One region of the Streptomyces sp. JW3 genome, then DNA from elsewhere that is predicted to be linked to it. Evidence: riboswitches for the same ligand, from Rfam matches in the RefSeq annotation. Region 1 holds a riboswitch; each other region holds the start of a gene.
The links. Region 1 has a riboswitch for cobalamin ahead of ACTT8P_RS20555 (ribonucleoside-diphosphate reductase subunit alpha). Riboswitches for the same ligand answer to the same signal wherever they lie in the genome.
Positions count from the first base shown of each region.

Region 2: linked by a shared signal. The riboswitch ahead of ACTT8P_RS28100 (ABC transporter substrate-binding protein) and the one ahead of ACTT8P_RS20555 (ribonucleoside-diphosphate reductase subunit alpha) in region 1 are both predicted to bind cobalamin.
Region 3: linked by a shared signal. The riboswitch ahead of ACTT8P_RS13695 (ABC transporter substrate-binding protein) and the one ahead of ACTT8P_RS20555 (ribonucleoside-diphosphate reductase subunit alpha) in region 1 are both predicted to bind cobalamin.

Region 1 is NZ_JBQOUX010000049.1:6,613-13,303, forward strand. Features, by position in the region: gene ACTT8P_RS20530 (carbon starvation CstA family protein) at 1-1,544, shown strand, start outside; gene ACTT8P_RS20535 (YbdD/YjiX family protein) at 1,537-1,716, shown strand; gene ACTT8P_RS20540 (DUF3311 domain-containing protein) at 1,836-2,093, shown strand; gene mctP (monocarboxylate uptake permease MctP) at 2,090-3,700, shown strand; gene ACTT8P_RS20550 (GNAT family N-acetyltransferase) at 3,830-4,348, shown strand; cobalamin riboswitch at 4,343-4,501, shown strand; gene ACTT8P_RS20555 (ribonucleoside-diphosphate reductase subunit alpha) at 4,627-6,691, shown strand, end outside.
Region 2 is NZ_JBQOUX010000085.1:10,064-16,754, forward strand. Features, by position in the region: gene ACTT8P_RS28075 (PDR/VanB family oxidoreductase) at 1-761, opposite strand, end outside; gene ACTT8P_RS28080 (MSMEG_1061 family FMN-dependent PPOX-type flavoprotein) at 815-1,444, opposite strand; gene ACTT8P_RS28085 (TetR/AcrR family transcriptional regulator) at 1,571-2,221, shown strand; gene ACTT8P_RS28090 (ABC transporter ATP-binding protein) at 2,178-3,002, opposite strand; gene ACTT8P_RS28095 (FecCD family ABC transporter permease) at 2,999-4,027, opposite strand; gene ACTT8P_RS28100 (ABC transporter substrate-binding protein) at 4,024-5,067, opposite strand; cobalamin riboswitch at 5,122-5,328, opposite strand; gene ACTT8P_RS28105 (acyltransferase domain-containing protein) at 5,323-6,297, opposite strand; gene ACTT8P_RS28110 (beta-ketoacyl-[acyl-carrier-protein] synthase family protein) at 6,495-6,691, opposite strand, start outside.
Region 3 is NZ_JBQOUX010000026.1:23,869-30,559, forward strand. Features, by position in the region: gene ACTT8P_RS13675 (ABC transporter ATP-binding protein) at 1-203, opposite strand, end outside; gene ACTT8P_RS13680 (ABC transporter permease subunit) at 191-1,021, opposite strand; gene ACTT8P_RS13685 (ABC transporter permease) at 1,018-1,962, opposite strand; gene ACTT8P_RS13690 (ABC transporter substrate-binding protein) at 1,969-3,504, opposite strand; cobalamin riboswitch at 3,609-3,800, shown strand; partial or broken gene ACTT8P_RS13695 (ABC transporter substrate-binding protein) at 4,165-4,740, shown strand; gene ACTT8P_RS13700 (PepSY-associated TM helix domain-containing protein) at 4,938-6,407, shown strand; gene ACTT8P_RS13705 (DUF5134 domain-containing protein) at 6,404-6,691, shown strand, end outside.

The DNA.
Region 1 (6,691 bases):
CCTTCTCCATCGCGATGACCATCCCGATCGCCCTGCTGATGGGCTGCTACCTGCGGGTCCTGCGCCCCGGCCGGGTCGTGGAGGTCTCGCTGATCGGTGTGGCGCTGCTGCTGTTCGCGCTGGTCTCGGGCCGCTGGGTCGCCGAGTCGTCCTGGGCGGACACCTTCACTCTCGCGCCCTCCACCCTGGTCGTGTGGCTGGTGGCGTACGGCTTCATCGCCTCGATCCTGCCGGTGTGGATGCTGCTCGCGCCGCGCGACTACCTCTCCACCTTCCTGAAGATCGGCACCATCGCGCTGCTCGCGCTGGGTGTGGTGATCTCGCTGCCGACGCTGAAGATGGACGCGGTCACCGACTTCGCCTCGCGCGGCGACGGCCCGGTCTTCGCGGGCTCCCTCTTCCCGTTCGTCTTCATCACCATCGCCTGCGGCGCGCTGTCCGGCTTCCACGCGCTGATCTCCTCGGGCACCACGCCCAAGATGATCCAGAAGGAGACGCAGGTCCGGATGATCGGCTACGGCTCCATGCTGATGGAGTCGTCGGTCGCGGTGATGGCGCTGGTGGCGGCGAGCGTCATCGACCCGGGCCTGTACTTCGCGATGAACGCGCCGGCGGGCGTCATCGGCGACACGGTGCAGAACGCGTCGCAGGTGGTGACCGGCTGGGGCTACTCCATCTCCCCCGGCGACCTGGCGCAGGCGGCGAAGGACGTCGAGGAGTCGAGCCTGCTCTCCCGCACGGGCGGCGCCCCGACGCTCGCGATCGGCATCTCGCAGATCTTCTCCGACGTCACGGGCGGGAGCCTGCGCGCCTTCTGGTACCACTTCGCCATCATGTTCGAGGCGCTGTTCATCCTGACCGCGGTGGACGCCGGCACCCGGGTGGGCCGGTTCATGCTCCAGGACATGCTGGGCAACGTCCACCGGTCCTTCCGGAACGTGAGCTGGAAGCCGGGCCTGGTCATCACCAGCGCGCTCGTCTGCGGGGCCTGGGGCTACTTCCTGTGGGTCGGCGTCCACGAACCCCTCGGCGGCATCAACCAGCTGTTCCCGATCTTCGGCATCGCCAACCAGCTCCTCGCGGCGGTCGCGCTGGCCGTCTGCACCACCCTGCTGGTGAAGTCCGGCCGCCTGAAGTGGGCCTGGATCACCGGTATTCCGCTGGCCTGGGACGCCACGGTGACGCTGACCGCGAGCTGGCAGAAGGTCTTCTCCGGCGACCCCAGGGTCGGCTTCTTCACGCAGCGCCAGGTCTTCCAGGACGCCATCGACCGGGGTGAGGTGCTGGCCCCCGCCCAGTCCATGGCCGACATGCGCACCGTCGTCACCAACTCCACGGTGGACGGCGTCCTGACCGCCGTACTGGCCCTGCTGATCGTGGTCGTGATCGCGGACGCCCTGCGGGTCTGCGTATGGCATGTCCGCCGCCCCGCGCTGTCCACCCTCAGCGAGGCACCGCACGTCGAGTCGGGCATCGTGGCGCCGGCCGGACTGATCCCGACCCGCGAGGAGAAGGAGGAGGCCCGCCGTGCGACGTCTGTATAGGGCCGTGCGCTGGTACCTGCGGGAGCTGACCGACGAGTCGGCGTACGACCGCTACATCGCCCACCTGCGCGCACACCGCCCGGACGCCGGGATCCCGTCCCGGCGCGACTTCGAGCGCATGCGCACGGACCAGCGGGAGGCGGACCCGCGTACGGGCTTCCGCTGCTGCTGAGACCGCGCGCGGACCGGCGCGGGACCGATATACGGACGAGGTCTTCCGCTGTCGTGTCACCGTCACCTAGATTGCCTGCGCGTTACTTCAGGTGATCAACGAGGGGACGGAGCCGCCGTATGTCGCAACCAGCTCGGACGGGCAGAGAGCCGGTGGTGACGCCGGTGCGCGTCGTCATCGGCGTCTGCCTCGTCGCACCGTTCGTGGCCATGCTGTGGGTCGGTTCGTACGCGAAGACCGACCCGGCCTTCATCGGCATCCCGTTCTTCTACTGGTACCAGATGGCGTGGGTGCTGATCTCCACGGCGCTGACGATGACCGCGTACAAGCTCCGGCAGCGTGACCAGCGTGCCCGCCGGGGAGGTGCGGGCAGGTGAACGACGGCGTGAACGGCGTGGCACTCGCCGTCTTCATCCTCTTCTTCGTCCTCGTCACCGCGATGGGCTTCCTGGCCGCGCGCTGGCGCCGGGCCGAGAACGAGCACAGCCTCGACGAATGGGGCCTGGGCGGACGCTCCTTCGGTACCTGGGTCACCTGGTTCCTGCTGGGCGGCGACCTCTACACGGCGTACACCTTCGTCGCCGTCCCGGCGGCGATCTACGCGGCGGGCGCCTCCGGCTTCTTCGCGGTGCCGTACACGATCCTGGTCTACCCGCTGATCTTCACCTTCCTGCCCCGGCTGTGGTCGGTCTCGCACAAGCACGGGTACGTGACCACCTCGGACTTCGTGCGCGGCCGGTTCGGCTCGAAGGGCCTGTCGCTGGCGGTCGCCGTCACCGGCATCCTCGCGACGATGCCGTACATCGCGCTGCAACTGGTCGGCATCCAGGCCGTGCTGGACGTGATGGGCGTCGGCGGCGGCGAGGACACCCACTGGTTCGTCAAGGACCTGCCGCTGCTGATCGCCTTCGGTGTACTGGCCGCGTACACCTACTCCTCGGGTCTGCGGGCGCCCGCGCTGATCGCGTTCGTCAAGGACACGCTGATCTACCTCGTGATCGCGGTGGCCATCATCTACATCCCGATCAAGCTGGGCGGGTTCGACGACATCTTCGCGGCGGCCGGCGACAAGTTCGAGGCGGCGGGGGCGGGCGGGCTGACCCCCGACCACGGCGGCCAGTGGACGTACGCCACGCTGGCCCTCGGCTCGGCGCTCGCCCTGTTCATGTACCCGCACTCGATCACCGCGACGCTGTCCTCGCGCAGCCGTGAGGTGATCCGCCGCAACACCACGATCCTGCCGCTGTACTCCCTGATGCTGGGCCTGCTCGCGCTGCTGGGCTTCATGGCGATCGCGGCCGGCATCAAGGTGGAGAACGGCCAGCTCGCCATCCCGCAGCTGTTCGAGACCATGTTCCCGGACTGGTTCGCGGGCGTGGCGTTCGCGGCGATCGGCATCGGCGCGCTGGTCCCGGCGGCCATCATGTCCATCGCGGCCGCCAACCTCTTCACCCGCAACATCTACAAGGACTTCCTCAGGCCCGACGCCACGCCGGAGCAGGAGACCAAGGTCTCCAAGCTGGTGTCGCTGCTGGTCAAGGTGGGCGCGCTGGTCTTCGTCCTCGGCATGGACAAGACGGTCGCGATCAACTTCCAGCTGCTCGGCGGCATCTGGATCCTCCAGACCTTCCCGGCCCTGGTCGGCGGTCTGTTCACGCGCTGGTTCCACCGCTGGGCGCTGCTGGCCGGCTGGGCGGTCGGCATGGTCTACGGCACGCTCGCGGCGTACGGCGTCGCCTCGCCGACGCAGGCGCACTTCGGCGGCTCCTCCAAGGAGATCCCGGGCATCGGCGAGATCGGCTACATCGGTACGACGGCGTTCGTCCTGAACGTGCTGGTGACGGTCGTCCTCACCTTCGTCCTGCGCGCCGCCAAGGCCCCCGACGGCGTCGACGAGACCCGGCCGGAGGACTACACGGCGGACGCGGGCGACCCGGGGGTGGAGGTGGAACTGCCGCCGGCGACCGCGGGCTCCGCCCACTGAGAGGCTCCCCGGGACGCGGGCTGTGTCGATCCGCGGCTCCGCCGCGTGGACGCGACCAGCCACAGGCAATCCGCGGCGGGCCGCCGAAAAGAACCGAAACGGCGGCCCGCTGCCCTGCACACTCCCGCCATGGACTTCGTGATCCGTTCCGCCCATCCCACCGAATACCGGACCCTCGGCGACCTCACCGCCCATGCCTATCTCCACGACGGCCTCCTGGACTTCGGCGAGTCCGACGCCTACCTGACGGAACTCCGCGACGTGGCGAAACGCGCCGCCGCCGCACACGTACTGGTCGCGGCGGTGAACGACCAGGTGCTCGGCGGCGTCACCTTCGTCCCGTCCCCCGGCCCGATGGCCGACCTCGCCCGCGAGGGAGAGGCCGAGATACGGATGCTCGCGGTGGCCCACGAGGCCCGCGGCCGAGGCATCGGCGAGGCCCTCGTCCGCGCCTGCGTGGTCCGCGCCCGCGCGACCGACGGCTGCCACCGCCTGATCCTCTCCACCCAGGCGACGATGCGCGCGGCCCACCGCGTCTACGAACGCCTCGGCTTCGTCCGCACCCCCCACCGCGACTGGAACCCCCTCCCGGAGCTCGACGACATCAAGCTCCTCACCTACGAACTGGAGCTCCGACACAACATCTAGGGTCGCGTCAGCGGCACGGCACAACATGTATGCTCATGCTCGCTGTCGCCGCAGGGGAATCCGGTGCGAATCCGGAACTGTCCCGCAACGGTGTACCGGCGTGCCTGCGCGCACCGGTCCAGTCCGAGTACCTGCCGACGGTGCGCCCGGCCATCCGGTCCGGGCGCCTGACGTCCGGGCCTCGTGGAATGGGCCGGTGGACGCGACGCCGCGCGCGCTCGTGAGCTGCCTCCCGCCCTCCTCCGCCAGGCCCCGTGCCGAGCGAGGGAGTGCCCCACATGACCATCGCGCCAGCGGAACCAGCCTCAGCCACCCCCGCGGACAGCCCCGGTGCCGCCCTGCTGCGCACCCTGACCGCGCTGACCGCCGACCTCCCCGACGCCGACCCCGGCCGGGTCGCCGCCGCCGCGCTGCGCGGCCGCTCCGCGCGGGCCGACGAGTCGGAGCTGCGGGAACTGGCCACGGAGGCCGCGGCCGGCCTGATCTCCGAGGACCCGGCGTACTCGCGGCTGGCCGCCCGGCTGCTGACGCTCACCGTGCGCGCCGAGGCCGCCTCCCAGGGTGTGACCGTCTTCACCGGGTCCGTCGCCACCGGCCACCGCGAGGGCCTGATCGCCGACCGTACGGCCGCGTTCGTACGCCGGCACGCGGACCGCCTCGACGCGCTCGTCGACCCCGCCGCCGACGACCGCTTCGGCTACTTCGGCCTGCGCACCCTGCACAGCCGCTACCTGCTGCGCCACCCGCACACCCGCAAGGTGATCGAGACCCCCCAGCACTTCCTGCTCCGCGTCGCCGCCGGCCTCGCCGAGGACGAGACGCCCCGGTCCCTCGACGAAGTGGCCGCGCTCTACCGCCTGATGAGCCGCCTCGACTACCTCCCCTCCTCCCCGACCCTCTTCAACTCCGGCACCCGGCACGCCCAGATGTCGTCCTGCTACCTCCTCGACTCCCCGAAGGACGAGCTGGACTCGATCTACGAGCGTTACCTCCAGGTCGCCCGCCTCTCCAAGCACGCCGGCGGCATCGGCCTCGCCTACTCCCGTATCCGCGCCCGGGGTTCCCTGATCCGCGGCACCAACGGGCACTCCAACGGTGTCGTCCCGTTCCTGAAGACGCTCGACGCCTCCGTCGCCGCCGTCAACCAGGGCGGCCGGCGCAAGGGCGCCGCGGCGGTCTACCTGGAGACCTGGCACGCCGACATCGAGGAGTTCCTCGAACTGCGGGACAACACCGGCGAGGACGCCCGCCGCACCCACAACCTGAACCTCGCGCACTGGATCCCGGACGAGTTCATGCGCCGCGTCGACACGGACGCGCACTGGTCCCTCTTCTCCCCCGCCGACGTCCCCGAGCTGCCCGACCTCCACGGCGACGCGTTCGACGCGGCCTACCGCGCGGCCGAGGCGGAGGGACTGGCCCGCAGGACCCTGCCCGCCCGCGAGCTGTACGGCCGCATGATGCGCACCCTGGCGCAGACCGGCAACGGCTGGATGACCTTCAAGGACACCGCCAACCGCACCGCCAACCAGACCGCCGAACCGGGCCACGTCATCCACTCCTCCAACCTCTGCACGGAGATCCTGGAGGTCACGGACGACGGCGAGACGGCGGTCTGCAACCTGGGCTCGCTCAACCTGGGCGCGTTCGTCGTGGACGGCACGGACGGCACAGACGGCGTGCACGGCACAGGCGGCGGCATCGACTGGGAGCGGCTGGACGAGACCGTCCGCACCGCCGTCACCTTCCTCGACCGGGTCGTGGACATCAACTACTACCCGACCGAGGAGGCGGGCCGCTCCAACGCCCGCTGGCGTCCCGTCGGCCTCGGCGCGATGGGCCTCCAGGACGTCTTCTTCCGGCTCCGCCTGCCCTTCGACTCCCCCGAGGCCAAGGCCCTCTCCACCCGCATCGCCGAGCGCGTCATGCTCACCGCCTACGAGACCTCCGCGGATCTCGCCGAACGCAGCGGCCCACTGCCGGCCTGGGAGAAGACCCGTACCGCCCGGGGTGTCCTGCACCCCGACCACTACGGGGTGACGCCGGCCTGGCCGGAGCGCTGGGCCGCGCTGCGCGAGCGCGTCGCGCGGACCGGACTGCGCAACGCCCTCCTCCTCGCCATCGCCCCCACCGCCACCATCGCGTCCCTCGCGGGCGTCTACGAGTGCATCGAGCCGCAGGTGTCCAACCTGTTCAAGCGCGAGACGCTGTCCGGCGAGTTCCTCCAGGTCAACGCCTATCTGGTGGACGACCTCAAGCGGCTCGGTGTCTGGGACGCCCGCACCCGCGAGGCGCTGCGCGAGGCGAACGGCTCGGTCCAGGACTTCGACTGGATCCCCGAGG
Region 2 (6,691 bases), on a different contig from region 1:
GCGAGGGCGTCGAGCAGGGACCTGCCCGCCGGCACCTCGACCGTCCCGCCCGACCGGGCGCACTCCACCGCGAAGGCGGTGTCCGGACCGAACGCGCGGCGCACCGGCCGGAACCGCTCCGCGTGCAGCCGCCCGGCGGGGAACGCCTGCTCGGCGGCGGACAGCAGCGGCGCGGGGCCGCAGCAGTAGACCAGGGTGTCCGCGGCCAGGTCCGCGGCCAGCGCGCGCGGGTCGGGGCGGCCCTGTTCCCGGGTGGCGACGAGACGCACCCGGTCCCCGTACCGGGCCCGCAGGTCCTCCGCGAACGGCATCGCGGCCACCGACGGACCCACGTACACCAGCCGGGCGGGCAGCCCGGCCGCCGTCACCGCCCGCAGCATCGGCAGCACGGGGGTGATGCCGATACCGCCGGCCAGGAACAGGTAGCCCGGTGCGGGCCGCAGCGGGAAGTGGTTGCGCGGCGCCGACACCGTCAGGGCGCGCCCGGCGCGCAGGAAGCGGTGGACGTACTCCGAGCCGCCCCGGCTGAGGCGGTCGTGGCGGACGGCGATCCGGTAGGTGTCCCGGTCGGCCGGGTCCCCGCACAACGAGTACTGCCGGATCAGCCAGTTGGGCAGTGACACGTCGATGTGGGCGCCCGGCTCCCAGGGGGCGAGCGGTCCCCCGGTGGCCTTGAGGGCGAGGGAGACGACGTCCTCGGTGACGGGTTCGAGGCGGTCGACCACGACGGTCTGCTGGGTCTGCTCGGTCTGTGGTGCCATGGGGTTTCGGTGTCCTTGTGGGCCTGGGCGTCCGGTCGGCCTGGTCGGCCCGGTCAGTAGAGGTCGCGGTAGCCGTCCTCGAGACGGCGGTCGATGAACCCCGGATCGACGTCGAGGCCGAACTGGCCGACGGCGACCTCGCCGGCCGAGGGCATCTCGGCGGCGAGCGACTGGGCGGCGGGGTCCCACAGTCGGGACCGGATGAGCGCGCGGCCGCAGTGGAAGTACGCCTCCTCCACCTCGACCAGAATCGCCAGCACCGGTCGCCGGGCCTCGGTCTCCATCCGGGCCAGCACGTCGGGCTCGTCGGTGGGCCGGGCCCGGCCGTTGACCCGCAGCGTCTCCCGCAGGCCGGGGATGAGGAAGAGCAGCCCGATGCCGTCGTTCTCGGCGAGGTTGTGAAAGGAGTCGGCGATCCGGTTGCCGGGGCGGTCGGGGATGGCGAGGGTGCGGTCGTCGAGGACCTTCACGAAGCCGGGGTAGTCGCCCCGGGGCGAGCAGTCGGCGCGGCCCCGGGCGTCGGCCGTGGCCATCGCGAGGAACGGCGAGTGGGCGATGAACCGGCGGAAGAAGTCGTCCAGGCGGTCGGTCTTCTTCGCCGCGGCCATGGCGTCGGGCGCACCGAGCCGGGCCCGGACCTCGTCCGGGCGGACACTGCGGTACGGGGTGGCGGCATGCGTCATGAAAGGTCCTTCCGCGGGGCGGATCGGCGGCCGTCCTTGACGGCTCCGCCGCAGGTCATGACAGTATTGTGAGCAATTGTTCAGGTCGTCCGCCACTCGCTTTCGCGGCGCTGCCCAGGAGGTTGCATGACATCCGGCCGACGCGGTCTCGCCCCACGTAAACAGCCCCGTCAGGTGCGCGCCGAGCTGACCCGGCAGCGCATCCTGGACGCGGCTGCTCACATTTTCGAGGAGTACGGCTACGCGGCGGGCACCACCAACCGGATCGCCGAACGGGCCCGGGTGTCGATCGGTTCCCTCTACCAGTACTACCCGAACAAGGACGCGATCCTGGTGGAGCTGGTGACCCGGCACCTGGAAGCCGGTGAGGCCAGTGTCGCCCGGTACCTGGCCGAGGGGCTGCCCGAGTCGCTGGAGGGCATCCTGCGGGTGTTCGTCCGGGCGGCGGTCGAGAACCACGTCGCGGATCCGCAACTGCTGCGGGTGATGGCCGAGGAGGCGCCGCGGGCCCCCGAGCTGCTCGCGAAGGTGAACGCGTACGAGGAGGAGCGCGTCCGGTACGGCCGGGAGCTGCTGGAGCGCCATCCCGAGGTGCGGGTGACCGACACCGAGGCCGCCGCCCGGCTCCTGGTGACCACGGTGGAGCTGGTGGTCCACAAGATCTGCTCGGCGCCGGTGCCGCTGGAGACCGGCCGGCTGGAGGACGAACTGGTGGCCATGCTGCACCGCTATCTCACCGGCGGGGCGGCTGTGTCGCGCGGCGCAGGAAGCGGATGACCGGGTGGCCGGGGCCGTCGGTGACCTCGGCGCGGACGCCGTAGACACGTTCGATGAGGGACGGGGTCAGGACGTCGCCCGGGACGCCCTCCGCGACGGTCCGGCCCTCGCTGAGCACGAGGACGCGGTCGCAGTACATCGCCGCGAGGTTGAGGTCGTGCAGTGCGACGACGGTGGTGACGGGCAGGCCCACCACCAGTTCCAGCAGGTCCAGTTGGTGCTGGATGTCGAGGTGGTTGGTGGGTTCGTCCAGCAGCAGTTCGCGTGGTTCCTGGGCGAGCGCGCGGGCGATCTGGGCGCGCTGGCGTTCGCCGCCGGACAAGGTGTGCCAGGACTGGCCGGCCCGGTCGGTGAGGCCGGTGCGGTCGAGGGCGGCGGCGACGGCGCGGGCGTCCGCGGCCGATCCGGCCGCCCAGGGGCGGCGGTGCGGGACCCGGCCGAGGGCGACGACGTCCCGGACGGTCAGTTCGGTCTGGGTGTCGGCGTGCTGTTCGACGGTGGCGAGGCGGCGGGCCGCGCTCCGGCGGCCGACTTCGGCCAGCGGCCGGCCGTCGAGAGTGACCACGCCGGCGGCGGGGCGCAGCACCCCCGCCAGCAGTCTGAGCAGGGTGGACTTGCCCGACCCGTTGGGGCCGAGCAGACCGACCGTCTCGCCCGGGCGCGGGGCGAGGCTGACACCGTCCACCACGAGCCGCCCGCCGGCCCGCCGGCCCACGCGGTCGGCGCGCAGCCCGCCGGCGGCGGGGGCGGTTTTCAGGCCGGCCGCCTCCGAGTCGTTCACGACCGCCGCCTCCCCCGGTAGAGGACGGCCACGAACGCGGGTACGCCGATGAGGGAGGTCACCACTCCCACCGGGATCTCCTGCGGGTCGAGGACGGTACGGGCCAGGGTGTCCACCCAGACCAGGAAGACCGCGCCGGTCAGCACGGTGACCGGCAGCAGCCGGGCGTGGCCGGCGCCGGTGAGCGCGCGGGTGGCGTGCGGCAGCACCAGCCCGACGAAGCCGATCGCCCCGGCGCAGCTGACCAGGGCGGCGGTGAGCAGGGCGGTGGCGCACAGCAGTACGAGCCGGGTCCGGGCCACCCGCACGCCGAGGCTCGCGGCGGCCTCCTCGCCGAAGGTGAACGCGTCCAGGGTGGCCGAGTGGACCAGACAGACCACCAGTACGGCGGCCAGCACCCCGGCGCACAGCAGTACGTCGGTCCAGCCGGCCCCGGTGAGCGAGCCCAGCAGCCAGAACATCACGCCCCGGGTGGTCTCGGCGTCCGCCGACGTCAGTACCGTGAACGAGGTCAGCGCGGAGAACAGCTGCATGGCGGCCACCCCGGACAGCACGACCCGGTCGACGCTGCCGCCGAGGCTGTGGCTGAGCAGCAGCACCAGCGCGAAGGAGACCAGGGCGCCGACGAACGCCCCGGCGGACAGCGACACCGCTCCCCCGCCCACGCCGAGCACGATCACCGCGACCGCGCCGGTCGAGGCGCCGGAGGAGACGCCGAGGACGAACGGGTCGGCCAGCGGGTTGCGCAGCAGGGACTGCATGACCGCCCCGCACAGCGCGAGGCCCGCGCCGCACACCGCGGCCAGCAGGGTGCGCGGCATCCGCAGGTCCCACACGATGCCGTCGCGCAGCGGGGCCAGCGCGCCCTCGCCCAGCCCCAGATGGGCGGCGACCGAGGCCCAGACGTCGGCCGTGGAGATGTCGGCCGGTCCGATGGTCACCGCGACGGCGACCGACACCACGAGCGCGGCCAGTCCGGCCGCGGTGAGCAAGGGGGTCCGGAGGCCGGCCGGTATGCCGCTCACTTGGCGAACCCGAGGTCCCGCAGCCCTTCGGCCACCTTCTCGATGCCCTCCACGGTGCGGATGGACGGGTTCATCGCCTGCCCGCTGAGCAGCACGTACCGCTTCTTCCGCACGGCTGTGAGGTTGCGGGTGGCCGGGTTGGTCTCCAGGAACTCGATCTTGGCTGCGGCGGTCTCCGCGGTCTGCGACTTCCGGGTCAGGTCGCCGAGGACGATGACGTCGGGGTCGCGGTCGGCGACGGTCTCCCAGTTGATCTGGGGCCATTCGTCGTGGGTGTCGGAGAAGACGTTCCGGGCGCCGAGGGCGCGGGTGATGGCGCCGGGGGCACCGCAGCACCCGGCGAGGTAGGGCGCCTGGGAGTTGGCGAACCAGTACATGAGGGAGACGTCGGACACCGCCAGACCGTCCGTGGCCGCACGGACCCGTTCCTTGAGCCGCTTCACGAGCGCGTCGCCGCGCTGGTCGACGCCGAAGGCGCGGGCCAGGTCGTGTATCTCGCCGTACACCGTGCCGAGGGTGAGCGGGGTGGCGCGGGAGCCGTCGCCGCCGCTGTCGTTGTCCTTGCCGGCGCCGCAGTCGGCCGGGGAGACGTACGTCGGCACGCCCAGCTTCTCGAACTGTTCGCGGGTGGCGACCCCGCCGGTGCCGAGCGTGGAGACGAAGGAGGCGGTGACGAAGTCGGGTCCGGCGTCCAGGACCTTCTCGAAGGAGGGGGCGTTGTCGGCCAGCCGGGGCACCCCGGCGTTCGCCTTCGCCAGGTCCTTCGGCACCGGGTCGGTCCAGGTGGCGGTGCCGGCCAGCCGGTCGGCGAGTCCGAGGGAGAGGAGGATCTCGGTGCTGCCCTGGTTGAGGGAGACGGCGTGCCTCGGCGCCGACTTCAGGGTGACGGTGTGGCCGCAGTTCTGGAGGGTCACCGGGTATCCGGCGGCGGAGGCGCCTGCGGACGTCCCCTGCGTTCCGGCGGTGCCGCACGCGGTGAGCAGCAGCAGGCAGGTGGACAGGAGCGCGGCGGAACGGGGGGTGGAACGGAGCACGGGCATGCCTCGGGTGTCGGGGCTCTGGACGCGGAGCCTGGCCTGTGGTCGACCTCCGCGCGGGGCGCGGAGGTGCCAGCAGGTCTTCGGACTCGGGTTCGTCCGGACGAGGCGCCTTCCCAGGACGGTGCCCCGCCGTCGCGCGGTGCTCGTCCCAGTGGCATCAGTGCCCCGCCCGTCCCCCTCACCGCTGCGCGTCAGTTCCGGATTCGCACCGGATTCCCTGACCACCGGGGTGGTGGCGTGACTGGCCCCGACAGACTACCAAGCACCCTGGCCGGGGCGGTGCGGCGGGGCGACGGCGGCCAGCCGCTGCCGTATCCGCTCCGCGCCGACCGGGGTGCGCAGCGGCGCGGCGGTCGCGCAGCCCGGCAGTCCGACCTTGACCAGGGCGCTCAGCAGAGCCCGGGGGCCGCTGTCGATGTAGGTGGTGAAACCGGCCCCGCGCAGGGCGCGCAGGGCGCGGTGCAGGGCCATGGGTTCGGTGAGGTGGGCGGCGGCGGCGGTGCGCAGTTGGGCGGGGGTCGCGGCCCAGCGCCCCGCCGTGGTGTGCACGGCGAGCGCGGGCCGGGCGATCGGCTGGGCCCGCAGCAGCCCGCGGAAGGACCGGTGCACCTCCCCCAGCAGCGGATGGTGGAAGGCGGTGCGGCTGGCCAGCCGGGTCACCCGGTGCCCGCCGTCCAGCAGCGCCCGCTCCAGGTGCGCGAGCTGGGCGTCGGGGCCGGCGAGGACCACCTGGGCGGGCGCGTTGCGGGCGGCGATCCGGACCTGCGCGGTGCCACAGGTACGGATCAGGCGGGCCGCCCGGTCGGCGTCGGCGTCGGTGGCCACCATGCCGGCCGCCGGCAGTCCGGCGGTCCGCAGCAGCCGGTCCCGGACGCGCAGCAGTTGGACGCCCTGGCGCACCGTGACGGCCCCCGCGACGGTGAGGGCCGCCAGGTCTCCGACGCTGTGCCCGAGGACCGCGTCGACCCGGGGGCCGGCCAGGTCCAGCAGGACGGTGGCGGCGGCCACCACCGCGGCGTACGTGGCCAGGTCGAAGCCGAGGGGGTCCGTGCGCAGGAGTTCCTCGGGGCCGGGGGCGTCCTCCTCGGTGAGGAGCCGGCCGACGGGCAGGGCGCCGGGGCGGCGGCCTGGCGCGTGGGCGTCCACGGTCGCCAGCACCTCGGCGACCGCGGGCACCTCGCGCAGGTGGCGCAGGGCGCCGGGGAGGTAGGCGCCCTGGCCGGGACACATCAGTACGGTGCGGGGCCGATCCGCCGGCACCGCACCGCCGGCGGCGCTCAGGGGGAGAGCGGCGGTGGGCGGACCGCTCGCGGAACGGACGCCGGCGGGCGACCCGCTCGTGGTACGGCCGCTCACCGGCGGGCCGCTCACCGGATGTTGACTCAGGGAACGTTGCTGCATGGGACGCTGCCTCATGGGGCGTTGGCTCATGAACCGGTCGTGAAGGCCAGCGCGACGTTGTGTCCGCCGAAACCAATGCTGGTGCTGAGGGCCGCCAGCGGTCCCGCCGGCAGGGGTTCGGGGTCGCGGCCGACCACGTTCAGCTCGATCGCCGGGTCCACGCGTTCCAAGCTGCGGGTGGGCGGCGCGGTTCTGTCCCGCAGGGCGAGGACGGTGGTGACCG
Region 3 (6,691 bases), on a different contig from region 1:
CCGTCGACCCGTACTGTTCCCGTCAGCCGGACCCCGGGCGCGGCCTCGCCCAGCAGGGCCAGCGCGGCAGTGGTCTTGCCGCTGCCGGACGGGCCCACCAGGGCGGTCACCTCGCCGGACACAACGGTGAAGTCGACCCCGTCCAGGAGCCGGGCCGTTCCCGCGCGGGCGGTGAGTCCGCCGACCTCGATCACCGGCTGCACGCCGGCACCCTCTTCCGGTTCCTCGCCGCGCCCGGCAGCAGGCCGTCCGCCAGCAGGTTGACGCCGACCACGAACATCACCAGCAGCACCGTCGGTGCCAGCACCGCCCACGGCTGCACGAACAGTGCCTCCCGGCTCGCGGCGATCACCACACCCCAGTCGGGAGAGGTCGGGTCGAGGCCGAGACCGAGGAAGTTGGCGGCGGCCACCGTGAACACCGCCCCGCCGACCCGGGTGCCGGCGTCGGCGGCGGCCACCGGCAGCACCGCCCGCCCGACGTGCCCGAACAGGACCCGCGCCGGGGACTCGCCCTGCAACCGCATCGCCTCGGCGACGGGTCCGCTGGCCGCGTCCAGCGCCGCCGCCCGCAGCAGCCGGGCCACGGCGGGCACGTTCAGCACCGCCACGGCCAGGGTCACCGCGACCGGATGGCCGCGCCAGCCGACCCCGACCACGCTGATCACCAGCAGCGAGGGCAGCGGCAGCAGCAGCTCCACCGGCCGCATCAGCAGATCGTCCAGCCACCGGCTGCGGGCCGAAGCCGCCGCCAGACCGAGCACGGCTCCCACGGCGACGGCCAGCGCCACCGCGGCACACGCCACCCCCAGGGCGCTCGCCCCGCCGCGCAGCACCAGTGTCAGCACGTCCCGCCCCAACGCGTCCGTGCCGAGGGGATGCCCGTCGCCGAGGGCGTAGGGCATGCCGTCGGAGGGAACGGCGGTGTCCGTCACGAACGGGCCGACGACGGCCGCGGCGACCGGCACCACCAGCAGCAGTGCCCCGGCCGCCGCCCGCCGGGTACGTCCACCGGTACTCATCGCAGCACCTCCGTACGGGGAGCCAGCCGGTGGCTGACGAGGTCCGCCGCCAGGTTGAGCAGGCAGGCGACGGCGGCCAGGGTCAGGGTGAGGGCCTGCACGGTGGGCACGTCCCGGTTCTGCACCGCCTCCACCAGCGCGGTCGCGGTCCCGGGGACGGCGAAGACGGCCTCGACGACGAGTACGCCGCCGAGCAACTGGTCCCCGGTCCGGGCCAGTTCCTGGACGCCGGGCACGGCAGCGCCCGGCAGGACGTGCCGCAGCACCAGCCGGGCCGGCGGCACCCCGAGGCGACGGGCCTGCACCGTGTAACCCGCGTCCAGCGCGGTGACCGTACCGGCGCGGATCTGCCGGGACAGTACGCACACGGTGCGGGCCAGCAGGACCGCCACCGGCAGCACGAACAGCTCCGGACGCCGCCACCACCCGTCGTCCGCGCCCACCCAGGTCGACGGCAGCCAGCCCAGCCGCAGCGAGAACACTCCCACCAGCAGCAGCGCGAGGACGAAGTCCGGTACGGAGGTGAGGGTCAGGGTCACGGCGGACACGACCCGGTCGGTGCGGCTGCCCGCCCGCAGCCCGGTCAGCAGACCGACTCCGACGGACAGCGGCACCAGCAGCACGATCGTCACGGCGGCCAGCGCGGCCGTCACCGGCACCGATGATGCCAGTACCCCGCTCACCGGTCCCCCGCCGACCAGTGACGTCCCCAGATCACCGGTGACCAGTCCGTGCGCCCAGTCGACGAACCGCTCGACGGCCGGCCGGTCGAGCCCCATCTGCTCCCGGAGCCGTGCCACCTGATCGAGGCCCGCCTGCTCGTTGAAGTCGACGGTCGCCGCGTCACCGGGCAGCAGATCGGTCAGCAGGAAGACGATGACACTGAGCGCGGCGAGCTGGACGAGCGTCCACCCGGACCGCCGCAGGGCATAGCGCAACATTCGAGGTCAGGCCAGCCACACCGTGTCGAACCTGGCCCAGTCCACGGTGTTGGGCGGGGCCTCCTTCACCCCCTGGACGCTGCTGGAGACGGCGTTCAGCCACTCGGGATGCCCCCACAGCACCAGACCGCCCTGATCGCGCAGGGTGGTCTGCACCGACCGGTACCGGGCGGTGCGCTCGTCGTCGTCGACGACGGCCCGCGCGGCGGTGAAGGCGTCGTCGAAGTCGTCGTGCTGCCAGGCGGACTGGTTCTGCGGGGCGTCGGTGAGCAGCCGTTCGCTGATGTAGGTGGGGATCGTCATGGCACCGCACCGGTGGTTGGTGACGGTGCCCTTGGCCAGCGCGTCCGTGAAGTACGACTCCGGCGGCCCGTTGACGACCTCCACCTTCAACCCGGCCTCCCCGGCCTGCTCGGTGAACAGGTGGGCGGCCTGCGCGAAGCCGTCGGCGGCGGTGGAGGTGTAGAAGGTGACCTTCTTGTTGTACAGACCGGTGCGCTTGAGAAGCCGGCGGGCCTGCGCCACGTCCCGCTCGCGCTGCTCCAGGCCGTCGGGGTAGTAGGTGTAACCCTTGCCGTACAGGTCGTTGCCGAGCTCGGCACGGCCCGAGCAGACCACCTCCACCAGCCGCTTGCGGTCCACGAGCAGCTTGACCGCCATCGCCGCGTCCGGGTCGTCGAACGGCGCCCGGTCCGTCTTCAGCGCGAACCCCTGCACACCGCTGCGCTCGGTCGCCACCACCCGCACCCGGCTGTCATGGGCGACCGTACGGGCGAAGGTGGGTGTCATCTCGTGCGCGAAGTGCACCTCACCGCTGCGGACGGCGGCGGCGCGGGCCTCGGACTCGGCGGACAGGATACGTATCACGTCCAGGTGCGGGGCGCCGTTCCAGTGGTCGTCGAAGCGGCGGCCGGTGAAGGTGCGCCCGGCCGTGAAGGCGACGAACCGGAACGGGCCGGTACCGACGGGCTTCGCCGGATCGTCCCAGCCGTCCCGGACGATCGGCGTGCCGGTCATCGCCAGCTGGCTGGGCAGCTCCGCGTCGGGCCGGTCGAGAGTGATCACCACGCCTCGCTTGCCGACCTTGCGGCAGTTGGCCAGATCGATGTGGGACAGGGAGTTCTTCGCCAAGTGGTCCGCGGCGTCCGGGTCGAGGATGCGGGACAGGCTGTACAGCACGTCGTCCGCACCGAGCACGTGCCCGTCGTGGAATCGGGCCTCGCGCAGCTCGAACCGCCACACTCGGGCCGCGTCGTCACTGGACCAGGAACGCGCCAGGCGCGGGACCGGCCGCAGGGCCGAGTCCAGCTCCACCAGCTTGTCGAAGACGGCCTTGTGCCGGGCGATGTCCACGAACTGCCGCTGCGCGTGCGGGTCCATGGTCTCCTTCACCCCGGCGCCGGGGAAGGCGGCGCTCAACGTGCCGCCCTTCTTCGGCGTGGAGGAAGCGGAACCGGCGGACGAGCAGCCGGGAAGCAGCAGCCCGGCGCCGGTCGCGGCCGCCGCGGCGAGCACACTCCGGCGAGTGGGGGTGACCGGCATGTGGGCGTACCTTCCTGCCTGTTGGGTTCCGGAATCACGGCACACGCATCCAATCCGTAATTGCAAGCTATGTGCAAGAGGGGTCGTTGTGGAACTGATCACTCAACTCCGCGTTGTCGTCGGGCATGATGCGCGGCGTACCCACGAGCGACGGGAACCAGGAAGCCGGTGCGAATCCGGCGCGGTCCCGCCACTGTGACCGGGGAGCGAACCCCACACGCCGCGGCCGCCCGGCCGGAAGGCGCGGCGAGCGGTGATCCGGCAGCCAGGAGACTGGCCCGTCGCCCTCACCGACCGTCCGGGGCGTGGACTCCCCAGGAGGAGGCGCGTGATGCGTGTCGGGAACCGGCGTACGGCCGGCGCGTCCGTCTGCCCTGGACCACCTTCGGCGACCAGGGGAAGGCCCCGCAGACATGACGTCCTCCTTCGCACGCCGCCGCCTGGTCACCGGGCCAGGTGCCCTCGTCGCCGGCGCCGCCCTCGCCAGCTGCTCCTCCGGTGGCGGTGACGGCGGCGGCTCGTCGGGCGGCCGCCGGTTGCGGGCCGCGTTCAGTGCCGGCGGCTCGCAGGAGACCCTCGACCCGCACATCTCCTCGCTCTTCGTCGACCAGGCCCGCGCCAAAGCCCTGTTCGAACAGCGTCCTGACGTACAAGGACGACATGTCCGTGCAGGCCCGGCTCGCAGAGCGCTGGGAGAGCGACCGGTCCGGCAGCCGCTGGACGATACGGCTGCGCTCCGCCGCCCGCTTCCACGACGGCGGCCAGGTCACCGCCGCCGACGTGCTGTGGAACTACCGGCGCATAGCCGACCCCGCCACCGGTGCCTCCGCCCAGCAGCTGTTCACCCGGGTCGACTTCGGCGCGAGCACCGCCAAGGCCGCGAGCTGACCCTCGTACCGAAGGAGCCCGACTTCGAGTTCCCCGCCGCTCCTGGCGCCTCCGGCACCGAGATCGTCCCCGAGGATACGAAGGACTTCACGAAGCCCGTCGGCTCCGGGCCCTTCCGGGTACCGCTCCTTCACGCCGGGCGGCAACGCCCTGTTCACCGCGTGGGGCGACCACTGGGGCGGCGGCCCGCGCGTCGAGAAACTGAAGTTCGTGCCCGTCAACGACGAACGGGCCCGGCTCAACGCCCTGCTGTCCGGGCAGGTGCACTACGCCCATGATCTGACGGCGTCCTCCGCGAGCCGCGTCGCCGACCGGGACGGGTTCGCCGTGCTGCGCAGCAACCCATGACAGGGCCCTCATCGCGCCGGTGGCCCAGCGTCGGCTGCGAGTCGCCGACGGACGGGCCGAGGAGCGCGCCACGCCCACGCCTGACGAGTTGACGTGACGCCAGTCACAACATCGTGGGGAACTCCCGCCGTCACGCGCCCGACTACTGCACCGGACGACCGAAGACGGCGGTAGCCGTTCCGGCAGAGAGGACCGTCATGACGGAGAGCCGTGCGGCGCGGGAGACGACCAGTGCCACCACCACGGAGCCGCCGCCGGGCGCGCCGGACCCGGAACCGGCACCCGCGTCGTCCGGGAAACAGGTCACGGCCGCACCGGCCATGTCCTGGAACGCCCTGCGCCCACTGCTGCTGCGACTGCACTTCTACGCGGGTGTCCTCATCGGCCCGTTCCTGCTCGTCGCGGCGGTCACCGGGCTGCTGTACACGGCGACACCCCAGATAGAGGCGATCGTCTACCGGCACGAACTGCACGTGACCCCCGAGGGCGAGCCCGACGCGCTGTCGGCGCAGGTGGCCGCCGCGCGCGAGGCGGTACCCGAGGGGACGCTGGTGTCGGTGACCCCGGCGCCCGGCCGGGACGACAGCACCAGGGTCGTCTTCGAGAAACCCGGGCTGCCGGACAACTGCACGCAGACCGCGTTCGTGAACCCGTACACCAGTGAAGTACTGGGTCAGGAACGCACCTTCGCCGGCTGGTGGATGCCGGTGCGGGCCTGGGTGGACGGCCTGCACCGGCACCTCAACGTCGGCGAACCCGGGCGGGTCTACAGCGAGATCGCCGCGAGCTGGCTGTGGGTGGAGATACTCGGCGGCCTCGCCCTGTGGCTGACGACCCCCCGCGCCCACAACCGCGTCCGGCGGGTGTTCGTCCCGCAGCGCGGGCCGAAGGGACGCAAGCGCACCATGTCCTGGCACGCCGTGGTCGGTGTGTGGGCCTCGGTCGGTCTGCTCGGGCTGTCCGTCACCGGCATGACCTGGTCCACGTACGCGGGAGCGAGCATCGGGGAGATCCAGTCGGCGTTGGCAGGACCCAGCCCGGCCCTCGCCACGGACCTGCCCACCGCCGGGAAGAACTCCGGCACCGGGTCGGGGCCGGCGGCCGACGTCGGCATCGACGCGGTCGTGGCCTCCGCGCACGAGGCCGGACTGCGCGGAGTGATGAATGTGTCGCCGCCGACGAAGGACCAGGTCACGTACGTGGTCAAGGAGAACACCCGCAGTTGGCCCGAGCGCCATGACACCGTGGCTGTCGACCCCGCCACCGGCGAGGTCACGGACCGCACGTACTGGGCCGACTACCCGTTCCTCGCCAAGTTGACCAGCTGGGGCATCGATGCCCACATGGGCCTGCTGTTCGGCCTGGCCAACCAGATCGTCCTCGCCCTGCTCGCCATCGCCCTCATCGGCATGCTCCTGTGGGGCTACCGCATGTGGTGGCTGCGCAGGCCCACCCGCACCGAGGGGCTCGCACTCGGGAGGGCGCCCGCACGCGGGGCCTGGCGGCGGCTGCCGGGCCGGTTCCTCGCACCCGCCGTCCTGGTCACCGCCGTGATCGGCTACTACCTACCGCTGTTCGGCCTGCCCCTGCTGGGCTTCCTCGCCGTCGACCTGGTCGCCGGCTCCCTGCGCCGGCGCCGTGCCGCCCGGACGGGGGCGTCCGCATGATCAACGCGACCGGTCTGAGGTGGATCCTCACAGCCCTGTTCGTCCTGCCCACCCTTTACGCGCTGTGGCTCGCGGCGACATCGGGCCGCTCGGTACCCAGCCGGGTGGGTCACCTCCTGCACGCCGTCATGGGCGCCGCGATGGCGGCGATGACCTGGCCCTGGGGCATGGGCCTTCCCGTCACTCCACAGGCCGTCCTCTTCTCGGCGGGAGCGGTGTGGTTCGCGGCCACCGCCGCGTTCCGCTCCCCGGCGACGGACCAACTGCGGGCACGTCTGCTCGCC